Regions from separate parts of the Solibacillus sp. FSL K6-1126 genome, predicted to be linked through region 3. Evidence: riboswitches for the same ligand, from Rfam matches in the RefSeq annotation. Region 3 holds a riboswitch; each other region holds the start of a gene.

Region 1 (4,293 bases), 770 kb from region 3:
AGCTATTGCAGCCCCTAGGCCATTTCCTACGATAAAAAGCGGTACGTTATATTCTAGTGCCACTTTCAATAATACTTTTGTATACTTATAATATTCTTTAAAATCTTCATCATGATACGTTGTATACTTTCCTTGCTCTCCATGTCCAGGTAAATCCCCCATTACAACATGAAAGTGTGAGCTGCGGAACTTTTCAATTAACCATGCGTACCACCGATGATGTTCATATGCGCTATGAAGAATAACGACTACGGCTTTTGGTTGTTGCTCTGTTTCCCATTTCCACATGGCCAATACTCCTTACATATAAAATATTTTTATGACATAAACACGTGATCCTTTAATTCAGGAATGAGTTTGCCGATTATCAAAAAATTACGATATTGCACCTTCTTTAACATCGGCATCATTATATTACTATTTATTTGTATAATTATAATACATTCCGTTCTAAAAGAAATGTTAATTGAAAAATCTTCACGTTTTGTTACGATATCTATAGATTTATCTACAATTTTATAGAAGAAATGAGGAAATGCACATGATTTACCCTTATAAGGATAAAATACCAACGATTCACCCTTCTGCATTCATTGCAGACTATGCCACAATTACCGGTGATGTAACAATCGGTGCCGAAACTTCAATTTGGTTTAACACGGTAATTCGTGGCGATGTAAACAAAACTATAATTGGTGACCGTGTCAGTATCCAGGATTTGAGCTGCCTTCACCAAAGTCCCGCTGCCCCTCTCATTATTGAAGACGAAGTAACAGTAGGTCATCAAGTTACATTACATAGCTGTACAATTAAAAAACGCGCTTTAGTTGGTATGGGTTCCATCATACTGGACGGGGCTGTTATAGGCGAGGGTGCATTTATTGGTGCCGGCAGTCTTGTACCACCGGGAAAAGTGATTCCTCCCAATTGTTTAGCGATGGGTCGCCCAGCAAAAGTCGTACGTGAAGTGACAGCAGAAGATCGCGCAGATATGGATCGGATAATTTCAGAATATGTGGCAAAAGGGCAATACTATAAATCACTTCAAAAATAATTTAACAGTCATTCCCCTCTTTGAATCTTATAAATCTATACCTTGTTAAAAAGAAATCTTATATAAGATCATAAAAAAGGAGCTATCCATTAAACTGGATGCTCCTTTTTATTATATTAAATTCCTGCTTTAGCTTTCAATTCAGCCGCTTTATCCGTACTTTCCCATGGCACATTTAAATCTGTGCGACCGAAATGTCCGTATGCTGCTGTTTGCTTATAAATCGGACGACGTAAATCAAGCATTTTAATAATGCCCGCAGGACGTAAATCAAATAGCTCACGTACCCAGTTCACGATTTTTGATTCTTCTACTTTTCCTGTACCGAATGTATCAACCGCGATTGATACAGGTTGTGCAACACCGATTGCATACGCCAGTTGCACTTCAGCACGGTCAGCTAGGCCAGCTGCTACAATGTTTTTAGCAACATAACGTGCTGCATATGCTGCAGAGCGGTCAACTTTTGTCGCATCCTTACCGGAGAATGCTCCGCCACCATGACGCGCATAGCCGCCGTAAGTATCAACAATAATTTTACGACCTGTAAGACCTGCATCTCCTTTAGGCCCGCCGATTACGAAACGACCTGTTGGGTTGATGAAGTATTTTGTTGCTTCATCCAATAATTGAGCAGGAACAACCGGTTTAATAACGTGCTCTTTAATATCTGTTTGAATTTGTTCTAATGTTGCTTCTTCATCATGCTGTGTTGAAATAACGATTGTATCCACACGAACAGGTTCATTGTTTTCATCATATTCGATTGTTACTTGTGTTTTACCATCCGGACGTAAATATTCCAATTCTCCTGATTTACGTACTTCTGTTAAACGACGTGCTAATTTATGAGCTAAAGAAATTGGCATCGGCATTAATTCCGGTGTTTCGTTACATGCATAGCCGAACATTAATCCTTGGTCGCCTGCACCGATTGCTTCCAGTTCATCATCCGTCATTGAACCTTCACGTGCTTCCAATGCTTGGTCAACACCTTGTGCAATGTCAGGTGATTGCTCTCCTACAGCTACTAGTACTGCAAGGTTTTCCGCATCAAAGCCGTACTTACCGCGTGTGTAGCCGATTTCTGCCACTGTATCACGGATAATTCCTTTCATATCTACATAAGTAGAAGTTGTAATCTCACCAGATACTAGTACTAAGCCTGTTGTTACCGTAGTTTCACAAGCTACACGTGCATTTGGATCTGCAGCTAAAATAGCGTCTAAAATGGCATCCGAAATTTGGTCACAAATTTTATCCGGATGTCCTTCCGTTACACTTTCTGATGTAAACAGTCGACGATTTGTCATGTCATTTCCTCCTAAATCACTTTGGCAATTGTTTTTTATTGATACGGTACTCATTACCCATGTCCGTTATATAAAGCAATTACGCTAATGCGTATCTACCTTTTAACGTCAAGCTATATTTGCTTTAACACGAGGGTCTGAAAGGCTGTAACTATATAATTTTCGCTCAGCACGAAATTGTAAAACAAAATAAAAAAAATCCTTTCTCTCATAGCCGTGTTCATCACACGTGAGGAAAGGATATTACGTTTCGTTACCTTTCACTCTTATCGTTCAAGGGAATTTTTGCCCTTGCATCAGGTTGGCACCAACACGTATAAAATATACGCAGGTTGCCGGGTTTCATAGGGCCTGCCCCTCCACCAGCTCGGGATAAGAGTATCCGTTCAATTAAACATCTTACGCAAAAAAACAAGTGCTGTCAACAAATTTTGACGTATTTCGCAATGTTTAAAATTCCGGAAAAAATAATTTGCAATTAGTATAGATTATTTCACTTAATGTGTTATACTATTTTTGAATTAGGAATCAACTCCCCTCTATAAGGGAATACTATAAAAAAGGATGGTATTTAATAGATGAATTCGGTAGAAATTGCTAACGAGCTGAAAGAACTTTTAAACGGGGAAAACATCAAAACTCAATTATCTGTTCCACAATTAGTTGAAAAAGCTACATCACGCGGAGAAGCCGTGCTGACTGTTGAAGGTGCATTACGTGCCCAAACAGGAAAATACACTGGCCGTTCTCCAAAAGATAAATATATAGTAAAAGAAGAAATTTGCAACAATAAAATCGATTGGGGCAAAGTTAACCGTCCGATTTCTGCAGAGGTATTTGATAAACTTTATGTGAAAGTTGTAAATTACTTAAAAGAACGTGACGAGTTATATGTATTCAACGGTTTTGCAGGTGCAGACAAAGAGTCTCAATTATCCATTAAAGTAATTAATGAATATGCTTGGCATAATCTATTCTGTCATCAATTGTTCATCCGCCCAACAGCAGACGAATTGGCTAAACATGTTGCCGAGTTTACAATCGTATCTGCGCCAAACTTCAAAGCAGATCCTGAAGTAGACGGTACAGGATCGGAAACATTCATTATAACATCTATTGAAAAGAAAATCATCTTAATCGGCGGAACTGAGTACGCAGGTGAAATGAAGAAGTCAATCTTCGGTATTATGAACTACTTATTGCCTGAACAAGGTATCTTCCCAATGCATTGCTCTGCAAACGTTGGTGAAGGTGGCGATGTTGCATTATTCTTCGGTCTATCTGGTACGGGAAAAACAACTTTATCTGCTGATAAAGATCGTAAATTAATCGGTGACGATGAGCACGGTTGGTCTGATAACGGCGTATTCAACATTGAAGGTGGATGCTATGCAAAAACAATCAACCTATCTGCTGAAAATGAGCCGGAAATTTATAATGCAATTCGCTTTGGTTCAGTACTGGAAAACGTTGCGGTAGATCCTGAAACACGCGAATGCGACTATGCTGACGGTTCATTAACAGAAAATACACGTGTCGCTTACCCTATCGACTATATTGACAATATTGTGTTACCATCAGTAGCAGGTCATCCAAATACAATCGTCTTCTTAACAGCCGATGCATTTGGTGTATTACCTCCTATTTCTAAATTGACAAAAGAGCAGGCAATGTATCACTTCCTAAGTGGTTTCACATCAAAACTTGCCGGCACAGAACGTGGTGTAACAGAGCCAGAACCAGTATTCTCTACATGCTTCGGTTCTCCATTCCTACCGCTTGCTGCAACAGTTTATGCAGAGCAATTAGGTAAGAAAATTGATGAGCACGGTTCACAAGTTTTCCTAGTAAACACTGGTTGGACTGGTGGCGAATATGGTGTAGGCAGCCGTATGAAGCTTTCTTATACACGTGCAATGGTTCGTG
Region 2 (4,293 bases), 1.8 Mb from region 3:
GATACGTTAATGCTGCTGTTGGTGCATCGCCTCGGCTGGAGTGTCAACCGCGCACGTACTACAATGGAAGTAACGGTTGCTGTATTAGGTTTTGTATTGGGCGGACCTGTTGGAATCGGTACTGTATTTATGGCGTTCGGCTTAGGGCCTGTCGTACAATGGGCGCTCAAATGGAACGGAAAGCTGTTCCACCGCGCAGCAGGTGTCGAAAGTGTTGTTATATAAATAATGAGGAGAGCAAGCATTATGCGTTTGCTTTCTTTTTTTCGCTCGAATTGTTACAATTTTCAAAAAATACTTCCGTTCAATTGGAAAAGAGTGCATAGTAGAAAGTGGAGGTGTTTTTAAATGATACATATTGAAAATATCCATTTATATCGCAATGATAAAAAGATTTTAAATGATTTAAGCTGGCATGTACAAAAAGGACAGCATTGGGCGATTTTAGGGTTAAACGGATCCGGTAAAACAACCTTACTAAAAGTAATTAACGGCTATATTTGGCCAAATGAAGGAAAAGTCCAGGTGCTCGGTGAAATCTACGGCAAGACGTATATACCGAAGCTTCGAACGCGGATCGGCTGGGTGAGCAATGCGATGATCGATAACTTCAATTGGCAGGATAATGCGATTGAAATCGTGCTCAGCGGGAAGTTCGGTGCCCTTCGTCTATTTAACGATGTGACGGAAGAAGAAATTGATCATGCCGTTTCTATTATGAAACATTTTCACTGTGATCATTTAGCGAATAAATCATTTGAGCATTTGTCACAAGGTGAACGGCAGCGTGTTCAAATCGCCAGGGCCATTATGGCAGATCCAGAAATTTTAATACTGGATGAGCCGTGCGGGGGCCTGGACCTGATTGAACGGGAAAACTTGCTGCAAACGATTGAACAGATTGCAGAAGCGGAAAACGCCCCTACCCTCATTTATGTTACACACCATGTAGAAGAAATTCTCCCTTGTTTTAGCCATGTGCTTCTGATGAAAGACGGAAAAAATGTGGAAGCAAGTGCACGGGAAGTTGTTTTAACGGACGAATTATTAAGCGATTTCTTCGGGCGGGAAATCAGTTTGCAGATAGAACGCGAACGTGCCTGGGTTGCAATAAAATAAAATCGAACCAGCCGGAGTCCACCTCCTGCTGGTTCATTTCATTTACACAAATTAAATATGATATTCAATATTTTCATCGACGTAATGCCATTCATACGGTGTTTCTTGGTATACGTAATAGTTCAGCCAGTTGTAGAACAACAGATGCGAATGGGCACGCCAAACATTTTTCGGTCTTTGTAGCGGGTCGTTATTCGGGAAATAGTTGACCGGCATTTCCGTATTGTCCGGGTCCTTTTCTCTATCGCGGAAGTACTCATCGGATAGTGTCGTTGCATCATATTCCAGATGCCCGGTAATCATAATATGTTTATTGTTTTTCGATTGAACAATAAACACCCCTGCGTCATCCGAATAGCTTAGAAGACGCAAGTCAGGATGTGCCCGCACTTCATCAATCGAAACCGACGTATGACGTGAATGCGGTGCCACATACTCATCGCTGAAGCCCCGCACTAAATCTACTGTTAAATCCGTAATCACATGGGAATAGACACCGGAGCATTTTTTCGGCAATTCGAACTTTCCAATACCAAAATGATGGTACAGGGCAGCTTGGGCGCCCCAACATATATACATGATCGAAGTGACATGTTCATTTGCCCAATCCATAACATGCGTGATTTCATTCCAGTAGCCTACCTCTTCAAAATCCATTTTCTCTACTGGCGCACCGGTAATGATCAGTCCATCAAAACGACGGTGCTTTACTTGGTCGAATGTTCGGTAAAATGTATCTAAATGTGATTTGGAAACATTTTTTGATTCGTATGTAGCCGTGTTTAAAAATGTCACATCTACCTGTAACGGTGTATTCCCGAGTAAACGCAGCAATTGCAGCTCGGTTTTTTCTTTTTCAGGCATTAAATTAAACACTAAAATATTTAACGGTCGAATTTGTTGCGTTTTCGCACGGTCTTCCTCCATAACGAAAATCTTCTCTTTTCTAAGCAGCTCTCCCGCCGGTAAATGTTTCGGGATATTAATCGGCATTCCACTTTCCCCCTCATAAACTTTTTCAACAATCTTTTAATAATCTTGTGGTTTTCAGGCAATGCATTGTTTTACGTTTGAAACAAACTGTTTCAGAACAATATAAAAAGCCCCTCTCATTCCAGCAAAAACAGAAATGAGAGGGGCCTTTTTACCCGTTCTTATCTGCCAAGGTTGACACCTTGCTGGAAGTAGCACCTTTCTAGTTGAACTAGAGGTTGCTGAAGCATCATAAGGCCAAGTCCCTCCGCTTCTCTTGATAAGACTATTAAATTGTCATTAGTGTATCATGTACTTTATAATTTTGCAATAATTCTAAAAATATTATTTCACACTTACTAAAGCTGCTCTTTTTCTATATTGAATAACATTGTCTCCAGCTGTTCATCCCATACACATGTCAATGTATTGTATACCCGCACAAAATGTCTGTTTTCCTTTTGATCGAAAAGCAAAAAACATAGGACCGGTATATCATTAATCTGGATCGATTCCGTCGAAACAACACTTGTAATATAATGCGGTACTTCATCTTCCGCAACCGGTTGTTCGGATAGTTGCTGCTGAATGAATTCAATCAGCACCGCTTCTTCAATTGCTTCGATTTCTTCCGTTTCGATTGTCGGGAAAGGCTCCGGAAACTCCTCCAAATCCGCAAATTCCTCCAGATCACCATCCAGTGGCTGCTCATGGATCGGGCTGTATTGAATAAAATAACTTGTTTCTTCAAGCTCCTCTTCAAAAATGCCCGATTCCAGCTGTGCCTTACCCTTAGCGGTAAGTGCAAATTCCTGTTCCTTCACAATCATACCCAGTCGTAACATTTTATTCGTCAAATCATGAATAAATAACGGTTCCACTAACAAAATTTCGGCTAATAACTCAACATTTTTCAGCTTTGCCTTCTCAAAAGAAATGAGCATCATCTTCATTAAAATATCCATCGCATTGCGCATCACCGGATGATATTTTACTTCCAATGTGTGAATCGGAATGGCATATTGCATTTGCTTTTTTATTTCAATGGACGGGTTTTGGATGAGTTCTTTCTGCAGCTGTAAAACTGTAATTTGTAAATCCATTCAATCCCCCTGTTTCTACACAGCATAATAGCCGTCTTGCTCTTTTACTGTCGTTAATACATGGGCATACATATCCCGTGTTTTCGCGCTTTTAGGCCGCTTTGTGAACATTTCAGTACTGCCGATCATGATCAGCAGTTCCCTTGCGCGGGATAATGCAACATTAAGGCGGCGGTAATCTTTCGCAAACCCGATTTCTCCGCGCTCATTGTCATGGTTCCGCACCATGCTGACGATAATCACATCCATCTCCATCCCTTGGAATTTATCGACTGATCCTGTACGGATGTGTAAATGCGGTACACTGATTTCCTGTTCAATCAAACGGTTGATGCGTTTTACTTGCTCAGCGTAGAAAGAAATAACGCCAACCGATTTTAATGCGTCCTGCGGAATCAATCCTTGTGCTTTCGCTTGTTCTGTCGCTGCATTCAATTCAAGCAGCTGCTGTTTAATTTGATCCAGCTCAGCCAAATTGAATAGACTCGAACCTTCCTTCATACGCTCTTCAAAATACGGCTTTTTGTTCGGAATATCGAGCCATAGTAAATGGTGTTTCCGCGTAATTTTGGATGTTTCAAGGAAATGGTCACGTACAGCATCTGAATCCTCTAACCCGCATTGCAGCTGTTCGGATTCATTTTCGTAAAACGGTGTGATAGTTGACATAATATTTTTATGCATACGATATTGAAGTGCGAGCATTGTTTTGTTTTGTGACGGCAGATTGTTATAAAGACGCTCGAACAATGATTCTTCCAGTAACTTTTCAAGCTCCCGTTTTTCTTCAAATGTTGTACTTTCCTTCACAACTTGCTCCAATGTCTCTTCAAACGTCGCATCCCCGACAAGTGGCGGCAGCTGGTGATGATCCCCAACTAAAATGATTTTGGCACCTTTTAACATCGGCAGTAACAGTTCAGGTGGTGTTGCTTTCGAAACTTCGTCAATAATGACAACATCAAATGTCGGATAGTTGTCCATAAACTCTTTATTTGCTGAAGCAACACATGTTGTTCCGATGACATTGGCGTGTTTCACATACAGTTTGCGGATTTCCTCCAAGTCATGGGCATTGGCATTTTTCAATAAGCCGTGC
Region 3 (4,293 bases):
CGGTCATAAATTCCGGACCTGTTGCACAGTTCAGTCCGACAGACAACGGCTTAATATGCTCAATAGAAATATAAAATGCTTCAATTGATTGCCCGGCAAGCGTTGTTCCCATTGGCTCAATTGTTCCTGAAATCATGACAGGCAGCTCTTTGCCAAGTTCCTCAAATGCACGGTGAATGGCAATCGTTCCTGCTTTAACATTAAGCATATCCTGGGAAGTTTCCATTAAGAGCAAATCCGCTCCCGCTTCAATTAGTGCTTTTGCCTGGATATAAAAGTTTTCTTCCAGCTCTTCAAATGTTATACCGCCTGTTACCGACAATGTTTTAGTCGTTGGCCCGATTGCACCTGCGACAAAGCGCGGCCATTCTGGTGTCGAAAACTCTTTTGCAGCCTCTAGTGCAATTTCAACCGCCCGCTTATTAATTTCAACTGCCTTGTCACCTAAGTCATATTCATCCAACACGAGTGGTGTTCCACCAAACGTATTGGTACAAATAATATCAGCGCCTGCAGCTAAATAGGCACGATGAATTTTACTCAATACATCAGGTCTTGTCAGTACCAGGTTTTCATTACAACCGTCTAAGTCTTCTCCGCCAAAATCTTCATATGTTAGGTTTTCTGCCTGAAGCATCGTCCCCATGGCACCATCGATGATAAGTATTCTTTTTTGTAATTGCTCATGAATCGGGTGATTATACATTCGACTGAACTCCTTTACTTTCCACATCATATTGTTTTACATAGTCCATTAATTCCAGCGTCATATCATAGCGTAAAAACGGTGTAATTAAATAAATACCGTTAAAGTATTCACATGCTGTATCGAGCAGCTCTTTAGCAATCGCGATTCCTTCTGCTGTCGATGCTTCCTTGTCATCCCCACAGGCAGCCATGCGCGCAAGTACTTCATCGGACAGTTTAATGCCCGGTACTTCATGATGTAAAAATTCCGCGCTGCGTGAAGATGTTAGTGGCATAATCCCGATATAAATCGGTGTTTCCAAATGCTTCGTCGCCTCATAGATTTCGATAATCTTTTCTTTCGTATAAACCGGCTGTGAAATAAAGTAATCTGCTCCATGCTCGATTTTCTTTTCTAAACGGGCTACAGCACGGTCCAGTACACGAACATTCGGATTAAAGGCAGCGGCTACCGAGAAATTTGCCTGTTTACGCAGCGATTTCCCAGTAAAAGAACCACCTTTATTTAACTGCTTAATTAGAGAAATCAGTTCCATTGATGAAACATCATATACGCTCGTCGCCCCCGGGAAATCCCCTACTTTTGTCGGGTCCCCTGTCACGACAAGAATATCATGAAGTTCCAGTGCATCAAGTCCCATTAAATGTGACTGAAGCCCAATTAAATTTCGGTCACGGCATGTCAAATGCGGCAATGAACGAATTCCTTGCTCTTTTAAAATCGCAGCCATCGCGATATTACTGATGCGCGGTGAAGCAAGTGAGTTATCAGCCATCATAATGACATCGGCTCCTGCTTTAGATAACTGTTTTGCCCCTTCTACAAATCCGTCAATTTCCAGATGACGTGGCGTATCCAGTTCCACTATAACTGAACGTTCACGTTTTGCTTTTTCGTGGAGCGGCTCCTGTTTACGTGGCTCCGGAATTCGGACAAATTGTGTATGGCCGGGTTTTTCTTCTTTTGTTTCAATTGGCTGCATATTCGCCAAACGTTTTTTTACGGCTGCAATATGCTTCGGTGTCGTCCCGCAGCATCCGCCAATTAAACGGACACCTTGGTTTACGAGTTCAACTGCTGCACGTGCGAAATAATCGGTTTCCGACTCATAAACTACTCGACCATCTTCAATGTCCAATAATGATGCATTCGGATAAGCTGATAAAAAAGCTTTATTCGGTAAATTAACCCCTTCAAATGCCTGAATTGTATGGAAAGGACCTAATCGGCAGTTACTCCCAACAATATCTGCACCTAACCTTTCCAAGTCTTGAAACGCTTCATTTAACGTCATTAAATTTTGAAGGACACCCGGTTCCTGCATCGTCACTTGAGCAATGATCGGCAAATCGGTCATCGAACGTAATAGATGGACACAATGCGATAATTCTTCAAAATCGTAATACGTTTCCAATAAAAATCCATCCGGTTCACCTGCTAGTAATACTTCCGCCTGTTCTTGGAACGCAGCTAAAATTTCATCTAATGTTGCATCACTTTTACGAATTCCCCGAATACCACCGATTGTTGCCAGAACATATTGCCCATCCAGGGAAGCTGCCCGCTTTGCGATCTTTAACGCTGCTTCATTAAACTCCTTCACACGACTTTCATAGCCATAACGTGCAAGCTTAATACGGTTAGCTCCATATGTATTGGTCTGAATAATATCTGCACCTGCCGCAATATATTCACTATGAATTTTCTCTATAATATCAGGACGGGCAATATTCATTTCTTCATGGCAATAATCCAACCCATATGAATAAAGAAGTGTCCCGATTGCTCCGTCGGCTGTTAAAACCCGTGTTTGTAATTCTTCAAGTAAACCCATTGCCTTCACTCCATCATTTACAGTATTTTCAGTATTTTAACGATACAAAAAAGCCTTCTTTCATTAAAGAAAAGAAGGCATAGTAGTTATCGACTTAATCCCTTCTCATCTTCTGGCATTCGCCACTGGATTTAGCACCTGACTTAATGTTGGTTGCTGAAGTTTCATCGGGCCAGTCCCTCGACTTCTCTTGATAAGAAATAATATGAATTTTTGAAATATTTAAATGAATCATAACGTTATCTAATACGTCCGTCAATACCCTTTAGCTGAATGAAGTATTTCTTTACATAATTCGACTAATAATGTGTTCAGCTGTTTTTTTGCCGTTTTGAATACAAGCACCGATTCCTACTCCGAAATAGGCACATCCCGCTAATAGAACATTCGGGTAATCCGTTGCCAGTTGCTGTATAACTTTTGATAAGGCTTCATTATGCGCCAAATCATAGCGCGGCATTTGGTCAATCCACTTTGTTACATTAATGACAGTTGGATCCGCTTCAACACCTAAGCTGAGACGAATGTCTTCCAATGCAACTTTTGTCAGTTCTTCATCTGACATGGCTGCCAACTCTTCATAGCGCGGATTAATATCTTTATAAAACAAGCGAACGAGTAAATTGCCTTCTGCTGACGTATGCTTCCATTTACGGCTCGTCCATGTCGATGCATTACAAACTAAATCACTATTATGCGAAACGATAAAGCCGGTACCATCAGCCGGTAATATATCGTCCGGTACATCAAAGCCAACATACATCGTTAAAGTAGATGCCGTCGTGAACTTTTTCAGCTGTTCCTCTAATGAATCATCCTGTATTACATGACGTACCGTCTCATTTGGAACGGCCAGTACAACAATATCTGCCAATATTATTTCATCTTCCAGCACGACTTCATATTGCTCACCTTTTTTTAGAATTTGCTTTGTTACTGTCTTTCTCATGAATTCAACTTCCGGCAGCTGTTCTTCTATACGATTGATTAATGCTGATAAACCCGGACGGAAAGAAATAAACTTCTTATTCGCAGCTTTTTCGAATTGCTCGCGATGTGCCTCGAAGCCTTTAATAATCGATCCGTAGTTGTTTTTATAATCCACTAAATACGGCAATGTAGATGCCAGGCTTAATTGATATAAATCGCCTGAATAAACTCCTGCCAATACTGGGGCAATTTGCTTTCGAACAATTTCTTCACCTAAAAAATATTCTAAAAACGTACCGATAGAGCTTTCTTTAGTAAATTTAGTATTCGGGATTTCTAAATCTTGAAGGGCCCTCTTCTTTCCTTCTTCTGAAATTAACGTACTCGACATGAGCGATTCTACACTCATCGGAATACCGAATGTCGAACCTGCCGGAATAGCATACAGCTCGCTATTCGTATGAATGTAGGAAATACCTGTTTCGTTATAGACAAGCTCTGATTCAAAATTAAGCTCCTTAACAAGCTCCAATACCCCTGAATGGCGTGCTACAATTGAATCAGCCCCTGTTTCCATAATAAAACCTTTATCGTATTCGGAATGAATTTTTCCGCCTAAATATGCGTTCTTTTCAATCAGTATTAACCGTGCTTCCACGTTTTGCTCATGCATTTTATTTTTCAGATAATGCATCGTACATAGCCCGGTAATTCCTCCACCTACAACTACTACTGTTTTCATATCCATTCTCTCCTATTTCGTTCGCTTCTCTTCTTATAGTATAAACTTTTTCATACGAAATATGGTCAGCTGGGTATT

What was found. A riboswitch is a leader RNA that binds a small molecule or an ion and turns the genes downstream of it on or off. The one in region 3 is predicted to bind S-adenosylmethionine.
Region 1: it holds a riboswitch for S-adenosylmethionine, as region 3 does, so the genes downstream of both, metK (methionine adenosyltransferase) here and MHH44_RS19330 (bifunctional homocysteine S-methyltransferase/methylenetetrahydrofolate reductase) in region 3, are expected to answer to the same signal.
Region 2: it holds a riboswitch for S-adenosylmethionine, as region 3 does, so the genes downstream of both, metA (homoserine O-acetyltransferase MetA) here and MHH44_RS19330 (bifunctional homocysteine S-methyltransferase/methylenetetrahydrofolate reductase) in region 3, are expected to answer to the same signal.

Annotation. Positions count from the first base shown of each region.
Region 1 is NZ_JBBOPD010000001.1:3,117,127-3,121,419, forward strand. Features, by position in the region: gene MHH44_RS15405 (alpha/beta hydrolase) at 1-288, opposite strand, end outside; gene MHH44_RS15410 (gamma carbonic anhydrase) at 542-1,054, shown strand; gene metK (methionine adenosyltransferase) at 1,171-2,367, opposite strand; SAM riboswitch class I at 2,631-2,746, opposite strand; gene pckA (phosphoenolpyruvate carboxykinase (ATP)) at 2,946-4,293, shown strand, end outside.
Region 2 is NZ_JBBOPD010000001.1:2,053,844-2,058,136, reverse strand. Features, by position in the region: gene MHH44_RS10080 (YitT family protein) at 1-225, shown strand, start outside; gene MHH44_RS10075 (ABC transporter ATP-binding protein) at 349-1,119, shown strand; gene metA (homoserine O-acetyltransferase MetA) at 1,171-2,112, opposite strand; SAM riboswitch class I at 2,271-2,378, opposite strand; gene MHH44_RS10065 (nucleoside-diphosphate sugar epimerase) at 2,451-3,194, opposite strand; gene MHH44_RS10060 (AAA domain-containing protein) at 3,210-4,293, opposite strand, start outside.
Region 3 is NZ_JBBOPD010000001.1:3,882,995-3,887,287, forward strand. Features, by position in the region: gene metH (methionine synthase) at 1-706, opposite strand, end outside; gene MHH44_RS19330 (bifunctional homocysteine S-methyltransferase/methylenetetrahydrofolate reductase) at 699-2,543, opposite strand; SAM riboswitch class I at 2,646-2,743, opposite strand; gene hemG (protoporphyrinogen oxidase) at 2,830-4,215, opposite strand.